DNA from 4 places in the Cytobacillus solani genome. Region 4 is predicted to be linked to each of the others. Evidence: riboswitches for the same ligand, from Rfam matches in the RefSeq annotation. Region 4 holds a riboswitch; each other region holds the start of a gene.
The links. A riboswitch is a leader RNA that binds a small molecule or an ion and turns the genes downstream of it on or off. The one in region 4 is predicted to bind S-adenosylmethionine.
Positions count from the first base shown of each region.

Region 1: another riboswitch for S-adenosylmethionine. It lies ahead of metK (methionine adenosyltransferase); the one in region 4 lies ahead of FI644_RS10615 (Na+/H+ antiporter NhaC family protein).
Region 2: another riboswitch for S-adenosylmethionine. It lies ahead of FI644_RS13510 (O-acetylhomoserine aminocarboxypropyltransferase/cysteine synthase family protein); the one in region 4 lies ahead of FI644_RS10615 (Na+/H+ antiporter NhaC family protein).
Region 3: another riboswitch for S-adenosylmethionine. It lies ahead of FI644_RS12465 (methionine ABC transporter ATP-binding protein); the one in region 4 lies ahead of FI644_RS10615 (Na+/H+ antiporter NhaC family protein).

Region 1 covers NZ_CP041305.1:2,970,476-2,974,266, forward strand. The annotation lists gene pckA (phosphoenolpyruvate carboxykinase (ATP)) at 1-659, opposite strand, end outside; gene FI644_RS14940 (thiol-disulfide oxidoreductase DCC family protein) at 889-1,263, shown strand; SAM riboswitch class I at 1,357-1,472, shown strand; gene metK (methionine adenosyltransferase) at 1,804-3,003, shown strand; gene FI644_RS14950 (gamma carbonic anhydrase) at 3,222-3,734, opposite strand.
Region 2 covers NZ_CP041305.1:2,703,790-2,707,580, reverse strand. The annotation lists gene FI644_RS13515 (methionine ABC transporter ATP-binding protein) at 1-591, opposite strand, end outside; SAM riboswitch class I at 742-849, opposite strand; gene FI644_RS13510 (O-acetylhomoserine aminocarboxypropyltransferase/cysteine synthase family protein) at 1,015-2,331, opposite strand; SAM riboswitch class I at 2,483-2,585, opposite strand; gene FI644_RS13505 (hypothetical protein) at 2,674-3,012, opposite strand; gene FI644_RS13500 (MFS transporter) at 3,163-3,791, opposite strand, start outside.
Region 3 covers NZ_CP041305.1:2,492,238-2,496,028, reverse strand. The annotation lists gene FI644_RS12475 (MetQ/NlpA family ABC transporter substrate-binding protein) at 1-494, opposite strand, end outside; gene FI644_RS12470 (methionine ABC transporter permease) at 512-1,162, opposite strand; gene FI644_RS12465 (methionine ABC transporter ATP-binding protein) at 1,152-2,183, opposite strand; SAM riboswitch class I at 2,369-2,474, opposite strand; SAM riboswitch class I at 2,609-2,707, opposite strand; gene FI644_RS12460 (DMT family transporter) at 2,803-3,726, opposite strand.
Region 4 covers NZ_CP041305.1:2,072,315-2,076,105, forward strand. The annotation lists gene FI644_RS10605 (FAD-binding dehydrogenase) at 1-784, shown strand, start outside; gene FI644_RS10610 (DUF4230 domain-containing protein) at 853-1,584, opposite strand; SAM riboswitch class I at 1,810-1,922, shown strand; gene FI644_RS10615 (Na+/H+ antiporter NhaC family protein) at 2,019-3,317, shown strand; gene FI644_RS10620 (PaaI family thioesterase) at 3,351-3,791, shown strand, end outside.

The DNA of each region.
Region 1 (3,791 bases), 900 kb from region 4:
GCAGAACAATGCATAGGGAGAATTCCGTTTTCTGGAAGCAGATAATTCATGATAGAGAATATTGATTTCTTGATTTCACCAGCATATTCAGTTCCGCCAATTAATACCGTACGTTTTTCAAAAGAAACAATAATAAAGGTTTCAGATGCAGTTCCATCAACAGCAGGGTCCGCTTTAAAGTTTGGTGCGGATATAACTGTGAATTCTGCTTGGTGATCCAATAATTCTTCATCTGTAGGGCGAATGAATAGCTGATGTGCAAATAAGTTATGCCAAGCGTACTCGTTAATGACTTGGATTGGCAGTCTATGTTTTTTATCAGCGCCTGCAAATCCTTTAAAAACAAACACTTCGTCTTTTTCTTGTAAGTAGCTTAACACTTTATTATATAAATTAGAGAATACTTCTTCAGAAATTGGCTGGTTCACACTTCCCCAATCAACTGTATCTAATGTTGAAGCTTCTTTCACAATATACTTATCTTTAGGCGAACGGCCTGTATATTTGCCAGTTGTTGCAGCAACAGCTCCAGTTGATGTCAGTGATCCTTCATTACGGTTCAATACCTTTTCAACAAGCTGAGGGACAGACAATTGAATTTGAATATTATTACCTTTTAGTAAATCAATCAATTTATTTGGAATGCTAACAGAATTCATCTGATGAATACCTTCCTTTATCCAGGATTATTTTTGAAAGTGATTACATCTCCTAATTAGTATAACACATTTAGATGATTAATCTATACTATTAAGAAATTTTTCTTTAAATTAATAAAAATGTCACAATTGGTTTTAAGCCAATGTAAGAAGGACACTTGAAAAAACAGGAAGAACTCCTTCCATATATGTTAAAATCGTAATAACAAAACATAAATGGGATGATCTTATGAAATCGACTGCATTATACGATGGAACATGCTCGTTATGCAAGGAATCTAAGCGAATTTTTTGTAAGCTTGACTGGTTTCGTCAAATCGAATGGGTTTCATTACAGGAATATGAAAAAAATGAACATCCACTTTCGTTTGATAAAGCTAGTTTGCGAAAAGAACTTCATATTATTACATCCAATGGTCATGTGTTAAAAGGCTTTTACGCAATAAGATATTTGTTTCTTCGTCTCCCTATGTTCTACCTTTTAGGAGCTTTTTTATATATCCCATTTTCCTATTTAATTGGAAATCCAGTGTATCAATGGATTGCAAAAAATCGCCACAAATTTTTAAAAGGAAAATGTGAAGATGGAAGTTGTTCATTATAGTATAGGTTATTAATGAAAAAACAAGAATTTTATACAGATAGTTATTGACATGAATTCATTTTATACGTTATGATTTTACCTTGAACGGATACTCTCTTATCCCGAGCTGGCGGAGGGACAGGCCCAATGAAGCCCAGCAACCTGTTAAAGATTTTTTTTAGCAAAGGTGCTAACCTGACGCAAGGACTTAGGGCCTTGAACGATAAGAGTGAAAGGCGCGAATCGATTTGTTTTCAACCTTTTCACATATGAAAAGGTTTTTTTGTACTTTATGAACTTTTAATTATGGATTAAAGTATAATAAAAACGAAGGCTTTCGCCATAACAACTTGGCGATAAGCAAAGTTTTTATAATGCAAATTTGATGGACGGCTTTTGGTTTTTTGAGTTTTTTAATATGACTGTGTTTAAGTGTTAAAGGGGCATATTAATAAAAACTCCCTGTTTATTTCATACTACTTAGGGAATGAGTTCCGTATCAACCTAAGGTTGCTTTCTGCTAAGTAATCTTGCCTATTATATAAATAAGGAGGAATCCAGATGTCAACAAAGCGTCGTTTGTTTACTTCTGAATCAGTTACTGAAGGCCATCCGGATAAAATTTGTGATCAAATTTCTGATGCGATTTTGGATGCCATTTTAGCAAAGGATGCGAATGCACGTGTTGCTGCAGAAACTTCTGTAACAACAGGTCTCGTTCTGGTAGCTGGTGAAATTACTACTTCTACGTATGTAGATATTCCGAAGATTGTACGTGAAACGGTGAAAGAGATTGGCTATACACGTGCAAAATACGGTTTCGATGCGGAAACTTGTGCGGTATTAACATCGATTGATGAGCAATCTGCGGATATTGCGATGGGTGTTGACCAAGCACTTGAAGCACGTGAAGGTTCAATGAGTGATGAAGAAATCGAAGCAATCGGTGCAGGAGATCAAGGCTTGATGTTTGGTTATGCTTGTAACGAAACAAAAGAGCTTATGCCGCTGCCAATTTCATTAGCACATAAATTATCCCGTCGTTTAACAGAAGTGCGTAAAGAAGATATTCTTCCGTACCTCCGTCCAGATGGTAAAACGCAAGTAACAGTAGAATATGATGAAAATAACAAACCTGTTCGTATTGATACGATTGTTATTTCAACTCAGCACCACCCTGAGATTAGCCTTGAGCAAATTCAACGTAATCTGAAGGAGCATGTGATTAACCCCGTTGTTCCGAAAGAGCTAATTGATGAAAATACAAAGTATTTTATTAACCCAACAGGCCGTTTCGTTATTGGCGGACCTCAAGGGGATGCTGGTTTAACTGGTCGTAAAATTATTGTTGATACTTACGGCGGATATGCTCGCCATGGCGGTGGTGCATTCTCTGGTAAGGATCCTACAAAGGTTGACCGTTCAGCTGCTTATGCTGCGCGTTATGTGGCGAAAAATATTGTAGCCGCAGAATTAGCAGATAAAGTAGAAGTTCAGCTAGCTTATGCAATTGGCGTTGCGCAGCCAGTTTCCATTTCTGTCGATACATTTGGTACTGGAAAAGTTAGCGAGGATGTATTGGTTGATCTTGTTCGCAAACATTTTGACCTTCGTCCAGCTGGTATTATCAATATGCTTAACCTACGTCGCCCTATTTATAAGCAAACAGCTGCATATGGCCACTTTGGCCGTACAGATGTGGACCTTCCTTGGGAACGTACGGATAAAGCAGAAGCTTTACGAGCAGAAGCAACAAAATAATATAGAAAACAGGAACTGCATTTTGCGGTTCCTGTTTTTTTGTGTGTTTTGAAACCTGAAATATCAAATAAAGGTTGAAAAGGATGCAGAATATAGAATGGAACCTGGAATATCCAAATATAGGAAAATCCAGTCGAAAAAAAGAGAATAGGAACCCCCTTGATGACGATATACATAATTATAATTAAAATAGGAAATATTAAATCATTATATGCCATTTATTTTTGAAGAGCTTTGTAATAATGCCCCTTTTCGGCATATTCTCTGCTTATGCGTTCCATTTCCTTTATATCTTCTTGTGTTAATTCACGAATCACTTTTGCAGGTCTGCCAAACGCAAGTGTGTTCGGTGGGATTTTCTTTCCTTGAGGAACAAGGCTCCCTGCCCCGATAAATGCCCCTTCGCCAATTTCAGCTTGATCTAGTACAATAGAGCCCATCCCAATGAGAGCTTTTTTCCGAATAATGCAGCTATGAAGAATAACTTGGTGACCGATAGTTACTTCATCTTCAAGAATTAATGGATTGTTTGGGCTTTGATGGAGGACAGAATTGTCTTGAATATTTACCTTTTTTCCAATAATTGTAGGAGCCACATCGCCTCTAATAACAGTATTAAACCAGACACTTGAATTTTCTCCTATCTCTACATCTCCAGTAATTGTTGTGAAATCAGCAATAAATGCAGAATCAGCAATTTTCGGCATTTTATCTTTATAAGGATAAATCATTTGTAACGCCCCTTATATTCGTATTTACAATTTATTCTAACATAGGTAGATGAGACA
Region 2 (3,791 bases), 630 kb from region 4:
AATTAGGACTATCGTTAACCCAAGACGCCTATTAATATCTACGAGTAAATCAAGTATGGCATCTGTTGTTTGCGGGTCTAGCGCGGAGGTAGCTTCATCGCATAAAAGTACTTTCGGATTATTCGCAAGTGCTCTTGCAATTCCGACTCTTTGTTTTTGTCCTCCGCTTAATTGTGAGGGATACGCATCCTCTCTTCCTTCGAGACCAACAAGCTTAATTAATTCGTCGACACGTTTCGCTCTTTCCCTCTTTGACACACCTGCGATTTCAAGCGGAAACGAAATGTTCTGTCTGACTGTCCTTGACCATAGCAGATTGAAATGCTGAAAGATCATGCTGATTTCTTGCCGTGCCCTTCTTAGCTTGCTACCCTTAATTTTAGATACTTCATTATTTGCGACAACCACTGTTCCCTCGGTCGGCAGTTCAAGACCATTTAACATTCGGATTAACGTGCTTTTTCCTGCTCCGCTATAGCCAATGACACCGAAGATCTCTCCCTCGTTAATCTCAAGATTAACATTATCTACAGCTTTTACCTGACCTTTTTGGGAAGGGTATATTTTTTGTACCTTTTTGATTGAAATCATCGTCATGCTGCACACCCTCTTTAAATCCAATTTTGCTTATCACTTTTAAAAGCCTTAATATATATGCGCTCATTCTAGTATTTTTCTTTTGGAAAAGAAAAATGCCTTTCTGACAATGAGCAGAAAGGCATAAAATAATTATTGTCCTTTCTCTCATCTCCCAAAGCAAGCTTTGCTTTGTGTGAATTGGCACCATTTCATTTTCATGACGGTTGCCGGGCTTCAAAGGGCACTTCCCTCCACCTCTCTTGATAAGAGCGTAACATCTATATTCAATTAACACTTTAAATTAGTAGTGATTACATTTACGAAAATTATCGTATCACGGATTTATTGAGGGTGTCAACGATTTAAATTATAATTTAGTATTTTTAAAAGATAGTATTTTTATCCAACTTTCAAAAAACTAAGATATGTCAAAGCTTATGCCTTAGAAGTTAACGATGTAATCCCTGTTGCAGACTCAATGGCTTGCTCTAAGTCATCAATTAAATCCTCTGCATTTTCAATTCCAACCGAAATACGAATTAAATCCTCTGGTACACCTGCAGCTTTTAACCCTTGTTCATCTAATTGCTGATGTGTCGTGCTGGCTGGATGAATGATCAAACTCTTAGCATCTCCTACATTTGCTACATGAGCCCATAGCTCCAAATTATTTATTAAACTCGCTCCAGCTTTTCTTCCTCCGGATATACCAAAGACCACAACAGAGCCAGCACCTTTAGGCAGATACTTATCTGCTAACGGTTTATCAGGGTGATTTTCACTTCCAGGATATAGAATCCAATTAATAGCAGGATGTGCCTCTAAATATTCTATGATTCTTTTCGTATTTGCTATATGCTCTTTCATTCGCACATGCAGCGTTTCTAATCCAAGTGTAAATTGGAATGCATTCTGCGGACTCAATGCAGGTCCTAAATCCCTCAGCAGCTGAACCCTAGCTTTTGTAATGTACGCAACCGGTCCAAGTGCCTCGCTATAAACAAGATCATGATAACTGGAATCCGGTTCTGTAAATCCAGGGAATTTTGGTGAATTCCAATCGAATTTACCGCCATCTACAATAATTCCTCCCAATGTCGTCCCATTACCTAACAGCCATTTTGTAGCGGAGTGAATGACAATATCTGCTCCATGTTCAATTGGTCTGCAAAGATATGGAGTGGCAAATGTATTGTCAATTAGAAGAGGAATCCCATTCTCATGAGCAATCTCAGCTACTTTTTCAATATCAAGCACTTTTAGACTTGGGTTGCCGATCGTTTCTGCGAAAACCGCTTTCGTTTTTTCTGTTATCGCTTCTCTGAAGTTTTCTGGATTTTCTGGATCGACTAGCTTTACATGTATTCCGTATTTTGGAAGAGTTACAGCAAAGAGATTGTAGGTTCCTCCATACAGGTTAGATGCTGCAACAATCTCATCGCCTGCCTGAGCAAGGTTAAGAATTGCTAACGTAATTGCCGCCATCCCACTTGAAACGGCTAGTGCACCTACACCGCCTTCTAACAAAGCAACTCTCTCTTCAAATACGGTTACTGTTGGATTATGAATCCTCGTATAAATATATCCGGATTCCTTTAACCCAAAAAGATTTGCTGCATGCTCAGTATTTTTAAATTGGTAAGCATTGTTTTGATAGATTGGTACAGCCCTTGCACCTGTTACAGGATCAGGCTGTAACCCGCCATGTACACCAATTGTTTCCAAACGATAGTTTCTTTGTTTTCCACTCATTTTTCATCTCTCCTTTTTTATGTGCATGAAGGTCAGGCATTATCCTCTGATATGCAATCACAATAGAATCACTGACTTAAAAGACAACAACCCCATTTAAAAGAAGAGCTGAAAAAAACCCTCTTCACAAGAAGAGGGTTGATATCATCTCTTCTTATCTTCCAGAGCAATCATGCTCTGCTGGAATTAGCACCGTGTAAATTACCGGTTGCCGGGCTTCGTCGGGCCAGTCCCTCCGCCTCTCTTGATAAGAATATTCAGTTTTTTCAGTCAGTTAATTAATTCCAATAATAACATATTGATAATTTAAAGGTCAAGTGGAATTTTGAATTTATTTATAACTTAACTTACACGCTGCTTTGAAAGAAGAAATAATGATTCTAGAAAGAGGAGTCTTCTGAAAGTAGAATCTACAAGTATATTTTTCGCTCGTATTGCACTTCTTAATTTTTCATTTCCCATTAAGATCGAGCAAATCCTCTCCTCCGTGCCAGTAATAAGTACATCATAAGTATCAGTAGGTTCAGGAGTGCAAATTTTCACATCCCCATTCTGAAATCGAATACATAGGATTTTATCCTTTGTCCGAATACATAAAGTGAACGTAACACCCTTTAAAAACACAGCTAAATGCCCTTTTGTTTTTACCTCATGAATAAATGCAGCAGTCACTTCCTTCATGCCCTCACCCCAGGTTAAACGGATAGACAGCAGGCTTTTCATCCATTTGTCTTACAATACTATTTCTTCCATTCACTAAAGATTCCTGCATGATTCGTTCGACATTAACTATGGAACATTTCCTGAGAAATATGTCATTTAATTTATTTTTCAGACCGTTTTTGCCACTTTAACAGCTGAGTTTGTCTTATTATAGTTTCGAAAGACGATAAAGAAGTACACAGATCCTACCAAGTATAAAGAGGCAGTAATAGTAAATACGACTGCATACCCCCAGTATGCACCGTATTTTATGACAATCCCCGTGGATACAGGTCCCATGATGGCCCATCCTAAATTAAAAACCATCTGGTTAACCGAATTTGCCAACCCCTTCATCGAATCTCCAACCTTCGACATCATTAGTGACATTTGAATTGGATTTCCAGCATTCATAAGGGCTTGCCGGAATAAAAAGCCGATTGCTGCCAGCCAAAGACTTTCCGTATATGCTGTCATTAGCAGAAACGGCAAGGAGGATAGTTGAAGGATAACAACCGCCTTCACTTCACCAAACTTCCTAACAACCATTGGTCCAATAATCATTGCAATTGCCGTTGCCGCTTGGCCCATTGAAATGATCAAGCCGATTGCTGAATTAGAAGCTGAAAAACGATCAGCAAAATATAAATTTAAATATGGAATGACTAATCCGGCACCGACACCAATTAACAGCTGCGCGAATGCAAATAGAAAGATAATTTTTACATGCTCATTTTTATTAAAAATGGGTTTTACTG
Region 3 (3,791 bases), 420 kb from region 4:
AATGATCCGTTGCCATCGTAATCGTCTGTCAGCTTAATCAGGCCAGCTTCTTGAAGAAGAAGCAGCGCTCTTCCCATATTGGATACATCATTTGGTACCGCTATTTTTCCTCCCTCAGGAATTTCATCAATAGACTTATATTTTTCAGAATAAATTCCCATTGGTGCAAGAACTGTCGTGGCAATTGGCACTAAATCTAAATTATGTTCCTTTATAAAAGAGTCAAAGTACGCAACGGTTTGGAATGCATTGGCATCAAGCTCGCCTTCAGCTAGGGCAATGTTCGGCTGTACATAGTCAGAGAAACTGATTATTTCTACTTCAATGCCTTCCTTTGCTGCCTTTTCTGCTACGAAGTCCCAAATGCGGTTATCTGATCCGCTTACACCAATCTTCACTTTTACGGTTTTTTCTTTTCCGCTTGTTTCGCTTGAGCACGCTGTACTAAAAACGGCCAGTGTTAAAATAATGAATGCTAAAAATAACTTTTTCATTGTTGTCATCCTCCTGATTATCGTCTGCGAATTCTTTTTGATAATATATTGCCAAAGGTTTGCAGCCCTTGAACCATTACGACTAAAATACCTACTGTGATCAGCATAACCATTGTGTCGAACCGCTGATAGCCATATGTAATAGCTAAATCACCAAGTCCTCCCCCGCCAACAGCTCCAGCCATTGCAGAAGCTCCTACTAAACCAATTGTTGCAATCGTAAAGGCTAATACTAAAGAGCTAAGCGCCTCTGGGATGAGAAATTTGAAAATGATTTGCGCCGGTGTTGCTCCCATCGCCTGAGCTGCTTCAAGGACACCTGGGTCTACTTCAAGCAAGGAATTTTCTATTAATCTGGCAATATATGGACCAGCGTAAAATACGAGTGGAACGACTGCTGCCGCTGTTCCAATCGATGTGCCTACAATCAATCTTGTTACCGGAATGATTGCCACCATTAGAATAATGAATGGCACTGAGCGGAAAATATTAATAATTCCGTTGATTACATTGAAAACTGGCAGATTTTCCAGCAGATGCCCCTTTCTTGTTACGACAAGAAGAATCCCTAGCGGCAGACCGAGAACAGCTGAGAATAATAGAGAAAATGCCACCATCTGAATTGTTTCAATAAGCGCTTCAATAATTTGGTCTGAATTAACTAGCATGTGCTTTCACTTCCTTTACTGTTACTTTCTCTTGGCTGATAAACATTAATGCCCGGTTGATTTCACTCTCTGCCCCTTGAAATTCAACGATCAAATTCCCGAAAGGCGTGCCTTGCAGCTCGGTAATATTTCCAAAAAGAACATTGATGTGAATGTCAAACTTCTTCGCCAGCTGTGAGAGCAGCGGCTGGCCTGCTGAATTGCCGATAAAATTGATTCGGAAAATCTTTTGAAGTCCTTCATTTTTCTCAACAATCTCTTTAATGGAATCAGGAATTTGGTCATTCATGACAGAGCTGACAAAGTTTCTTGCCGTCTCTGTTTTCGGTGACGAAAAGACATTGAAAACAGTCCCTTCCTCAATGATCTTCCCCGCTTCAATAACTGCAACCCGATCACAAATTTCTCGGATGACTGCCATCTCATGGGTGATAATGAGAATCGTAATGTTATATTCTCGATTTATTTTTTTCAACAGCTCCAGGATCGAGCTTGTTGTTTGCGGATCAAGTGCAGAAGTTGCCTCATCACATAAGAGAATCGAAGGCTTTGTAGCGAGTGCCCTTGCAATACCGATCCGCTGCTTCTGCCCGCCTGATAGCTGATCTGGATAATTATTCGCTTTGTCTGACAAACCTACAAACTCTAATAGCTCATTCACTCTTTTCTTCATTTCCTCTTTTGGCACCTTTGCTAGAATTAATGGCATGGCCACATTCGCAAACACCGTTTTTGAGTTTAGGAGATTGAAATGCTGAAAGACCATCCCGATATTTCTTTTTACCTCACGGATTTCCTTTGCTGATAAAGCTGTCAGATCATATCCATCCACAATCACACGGCCAGATGTAGGCTGCTCGAGCCAATTGACACAGCGGATAAGCGAGCTTTTTCCCGCTCCGCTAAACCCGATTACACCGAAAATCTCCCCTTTATTGATTGTTAAATCAATTCCATTCAGTGCCGCAACCTGCTGTCCGCCGCTGGTATACACCTTTTTCAAATTTTGAAATTCAATCATTTTGTTCTCTCCTTCCGGTGACTGACACCTTTATACTTGGAATTGCCTGTGGGTGTGCAGGCAAACTTTTGATCCTTTTTAATTGCGTGCCCCAGTCCTTTATGAAAAAAAGGAAATAAAAATCCCTCTTCCTGAAAACAAGAAGAGGGCATTCCTTTATTCACAAATAAAGGGCAGGGGGTCTCTTCTTATCTCTCAAGCTTTTCGCTTGCTGGATTTGGCATAGATTCCAAAATGGAATCCGCTGCCGAGGCTTCATCGGGCCAGTCCCTCTGCCTCTCTCGATAAGAATGTATATTTTATTTTTATTATTCCAATGCGAAAACTATGATTATTACACAAAAAAACTCGAATTCCTCCTTTGTTGTTTACAACAAAAAACCTCTTCTTAAAAAGAAGAGGACAGAATTCAACGTTTGCGCCTCTTCTTATCTATCAAGACATGCTTGCTGGAATTGGCACGGTACAATAAGTCCGTTGCCGAGGTGTCGTAGGGCCAGTCCCTCAACCTCTCTTGATAAGAAGTACTTCACATATTCGATTTGGTTAACTTGAAATATACTTTACATTCAATAAAATAAAAAGTCAACTACTTTTTCGAAATTTATGAATGCAATGATCAATGATACGTTTTTGAATGTTGAGAGGATTGATCCATTTCCTTTGTTTCTGTTCCTCTTGTTCCAAGATATATTGCTCCTAACACACACATGATTCCAATCAGTTGATTCAGACCAAAAGGTTCTTTTAATAAACCAATGCCTACCAATGTTGCCGTTATTGGAATAAACCCTGTAAAGATTCCCGCTATATTAGCGCTTACCTTTGCAACTCCTTTATACCAAAGAACGAATGAAAGCACACTGGCAGTGATTGCATAATAAACGATAAGCAAGTATACAGTCGGTTCTAAATCTATGAAATTGAAAGTGATCGCTTCCTTTATCGAAAAAGGAAGAAAGAAAATAAAGCCTATGATGTTCACTCCTGTAGCCATTTGAATCGGCGTCAACACAGCTGATAGCTTTTTGGCAAATATGGTAAACAAGGCTTCTGAAATAACGGCACCAAAGACAAGTACATTTCCAAGTAAAAATAAGGGGCTTTCTAAAGTTGATGAGTTCGTCTGAAAGGTAATAATTGATATCCCTAAGACTGCAAGACAAATAGAAATAGCCTGTGGAGCAGACATTCTTTCTCTTAAAAAGAAAAATGACAGAAGAGCGATTATCGCCGGAACGGTACTCGTAATAATTCCTGCAGCTGTAGCAGATGTAAAACGTACCCCATAAAGCATGAGAACACTAAACAAGAAAACACCAAAAAATGACTGCAAAATTAAATAGCCCCAGTGACTTTTCTGCAACTTCACCGCTTGCGGCCGGCTGATCAACATCATTGGAACTAAAAAAAGTAAAGCAATCAGGAATCTTGTTTCGGAAAAAAGAAAGATCGGGACATCCTCAACAATTATTTTGCCAACCGCAACATTTGCGCCTACAAAAGCCATTGATAATGCCAGCTGGAAATAGGCTATTTTCACTGCTCTCTCACCCCTGCTTCTTTTATCATAGAGCCAATGCTGTAGAAGTCTTAGAACAACATATA
Region 4 (3,791 bases):
TTGGGATAAGCATGGAATTCGAATTCTCCCAGGGCCATCGTCCATATGGCTGGATGCTAGAGGGAGGCGTTTTTCAGCCCCGAATTTTCCAGGGTTTGATACATTAGGAACTTTAGAGGCGATCCAAAAGACAGGATATAGCTATTCTTGGTTCATATTGACCCAGAGGATTATTGAACGTGAATTTGCCCTTTCTGGTTCAGAGCAAAACCCAGATTTAACAGGGAAAAGTATTAAAAAGGTATTATCTAGAGTTTTGCCTGGTGCTCCTGGTCCTGTCCAAGCATTTATGGATAAAGGAGAGGACTTCGTTATTGCCAATCATTTGTCTGATCTCATTGAAGGGATGAATAAACTAACAGACGAAAATTTGCTGGATTTTGCAGAGATTGAGCGGCAAATTAAGGCAAGAGATCGAGAAATCGATAATAAATTTACGAAGGACCTGCAAATTACTGCTCTTCGAGGTGCCCGCCAATATATAGGGGATAAATTAATTCGTGTAGCAGCTCCACATAAAATCCTTGATCCTAAAAATGGCCCTTTAATTGCTGTTCGGTTAAATATCGTTAGCCGAAAAACTTTAGGGGGGCTACAAACAGATTTATCGGGTCAAGTATTGAATGATGCAGGAGAAGCCATTCCAGGGCTGTATGCGGCAGGAGAGGTTTCTGGCTTTGGCGGAGGAGGAATTCATGGCTATCGCGCATTAGAGGGGACATTTGTCGGTGGGTGTCTTTTCTCTGGGCGGGAAGCTGGCCGCGCCATTGCATCAAAAGTGTGAAAGACAAAATAAGTCTAGTAGAAGTATAAAAAATGGGTTGTGCTGTGCGCACCACCCATTTTCTATTGTTATTTAAATTCAACGCGTGCTTCATAGCCAAGCTGTTGAAAGAAATGACTTAATACCTTTACTGCACTATCCTCTGCTTTCGTTAATAATCCGATATTTTCAGCTTCTTTTATAATCTCAGTCTGTGCTTTTGCAGCAAGGTCATACCCCTCGTCCCATTTCACTTCACTTCTAAACAGGCCTTCCTCAGAGTACGTTTGTACTTTGTCCATGTTAATAGATGGATCTTGGATCAATGCCGCATGCGGAAGAGTTAGTTTAATTTCTTTGTTTTCCTCATCAATTACAAAGTTTTCATCCGTAACTGATTGCAGATCAACACCAGCAAGTACTGTTGCAGGAACAATGAGAAGTACCGTCCTTTTTGTACCGGGGAAATTCACACTGATTTCTTTATTAAATAGTTTATTATCTTCTTCTTTGATCACTGTTGTGACAACAGCCTGTGCGGTAGCTAAGGTTGCCAATTCTTGAACGCCTTCAACAATATTAATTGTTTCGCTTTGGTAGGTGCTGCCAGTAAACAATTTTAAATAGGTAAACGCACCTAAGCTGCCTATTAAAAAAACGATAATAGCAATCAATAAAACTCGTAACTTAAAAGACTTGCCAAATGAGGGAAATGGGATAGAAGATCTTTTTCTCGTTCCCATCGCTATGGATGCTGCTGCTTCTCTGCTTCCAGCAAGGATTTCCTCCTTGGCTGCGCTCGTATCTTTTATATGTGCCATATGGATCCTCCTTGTCGAATATTGAAAATGGGCTATATATTATATACATTCGTTTTCTATGAAAAGTTTCTACTTCATTATAATTTATTTCCTTCCAATTGTGTGGGAAATGAAATAAGTGGCAGTAGAATCAATTTACAGCAAAAGAAATATCCAAAAATTTACCGTTGCATGAATACAAGAAATCATGTAATCTGTTACTTATTCAAATAGATCGTTTATATCTTCTTATCCAGAGAGATGGAGGGACTGGCCCGATGATATCTCGGCAGCGGAACTGTAGGAAACTAGAGTTGCTGTGCCAAATCCAGCAAGCAAATGTGCTTGAGAGATAAGAGGAGTGTTTTATAAATTCGTTTATAAGGCCTCTTCTTGCTGTGGTGAGAAGAGGTCTTTTGTTATGTTCGAAGGAAAATTTTACGGAGGTGCACTTTATGGAACTGGGTAAAAAAGGGAACCCGTGGGCGCTGCTGCCTTTCGTGGTCTTTTTAATATTATTTATTGGAACAGGAATTGTGACGGGAGATTTTTATAAGTTTCCTGTCATTGTTGCCATTGCAATCTCTGGTGCAGTTGCATTAGTAATGAATCGAAAGGAAACGTTCAGTAATAAAGTAGATATTTTCTGCAAAGGGGCAGGAAACTTAAATGTGATGCTTATGGTTATCATTTTCCTCCTAGCAGGAGCGTTTTCAGAAGTGGCTAAGGGGATGGGGGCAGTTGATTCGACAGTAAACTTTGCGCTTTCAGTCATCCCGCAAAACCTATTAATGGTCGGAATATTTATTATTGCCTGCTTTATTTCTCTTTCGATGGGAACATCGATGGGGACGATTGTTGCACTTGCTCCAATTGGAGTTGGAATAAGTGAGCAAACAGATATTTCATTGGCGCTTTCCATGGCGGCCGTTATTGGCGGATCTATGTTTGGTGATAATCTTTCCTTTATATCTGATACAACAATTACTGCTGTTCGTTCACAAAATACACAAATGAAGGATAAATTTAAAGTGAACTTCTGGATTGTCTTACCGGCAGCCATTGTGACATGTGTCATCCTAGGCATTGTGACAATGGGAGAAAATGCCGAAATTACGCAACATTCCTATCACTTAGTAAAAATTCTTCCATATGTTTTAGTCATTATTTTTGCCTTAATTGGGATGAATGTTTTTCTTGTCTTGGCATTAGGAATTGGATTAGCAGGAGTTGTTGGATTGGCGGATGGAAGCTATCAAATGATGCCATTGGTTCAAAAGGTTGGAGAAGGAATGGCTGGAATGTATGAGATTTCCTTTCTAGCTATTTTGATAGCTGGTATGGTAGAGGTAATTAAGCATAATGGCGGGATCGACTTTTTGCTTCATATAGTAACCCGAAATATCAAATCCAAAAAGGGAGCAGAGTTTGGCATTGCTGGACTTGTCGGACTAACTGATTTATCAACTGCCAATAATACGATTTCAATTTTGATTGCGGGACCGCTTGCCAAAAATATTGCCGATCAATATGAAATTGATCCGCGAAAATCGGCTAGTCTCTTAGATATTTTCTCATGCTGTGTACAGGGGTTAATTCCGTATGGAGCACAAATCCTAGTTGCTGCAGGTGTTGCTAGTATTTCACCAGTAAGCATTCTGCCTTTCTCTTATTATCCGATTCTAATAGGAGTTTGTGGTGTAGCAGCCATACTCATTGGCTATCCAAATTTTAAAAAAGAAAAAAGCGTTTGATATGTTATACTATTCTGAAAAGGGGGTAGTATAATGGAGAAAAAAGTAGTAAATGCTGTTCAAGATATTTATCCGGATGATTTTGCTTGGTGCTATGGCTGCGGCCGTCTGAATGAGGATGGGCATCATTTTCGCACAGGCTGGCAAGGGGAACAAACAATGACAGTCTATACACCAGAAAAAGAACATAAGGCCATTCCTGGCTTTGTTTATGGCGGATTAATTGCTTCACTCATTGACTGCCATGGAACAGGTTCTGCTTCATTAGCGCTCCATCGTAAAAATGGACATGAAGTAGGGGATGGTGCTGAGCCACCGCGTTTTGTTACAGCATCCTTGAAGGTTGACTTTGTGAAGCCAACTCCAGATGGTGTGCCATTAACAGCGATAGGGACAGTGACAGAAATCCATCCGAAGAAGTGGAAGGTCGATGTAGAGGTTTTTGCTAATGATGCGGTATGTGCTCGTGGAGAA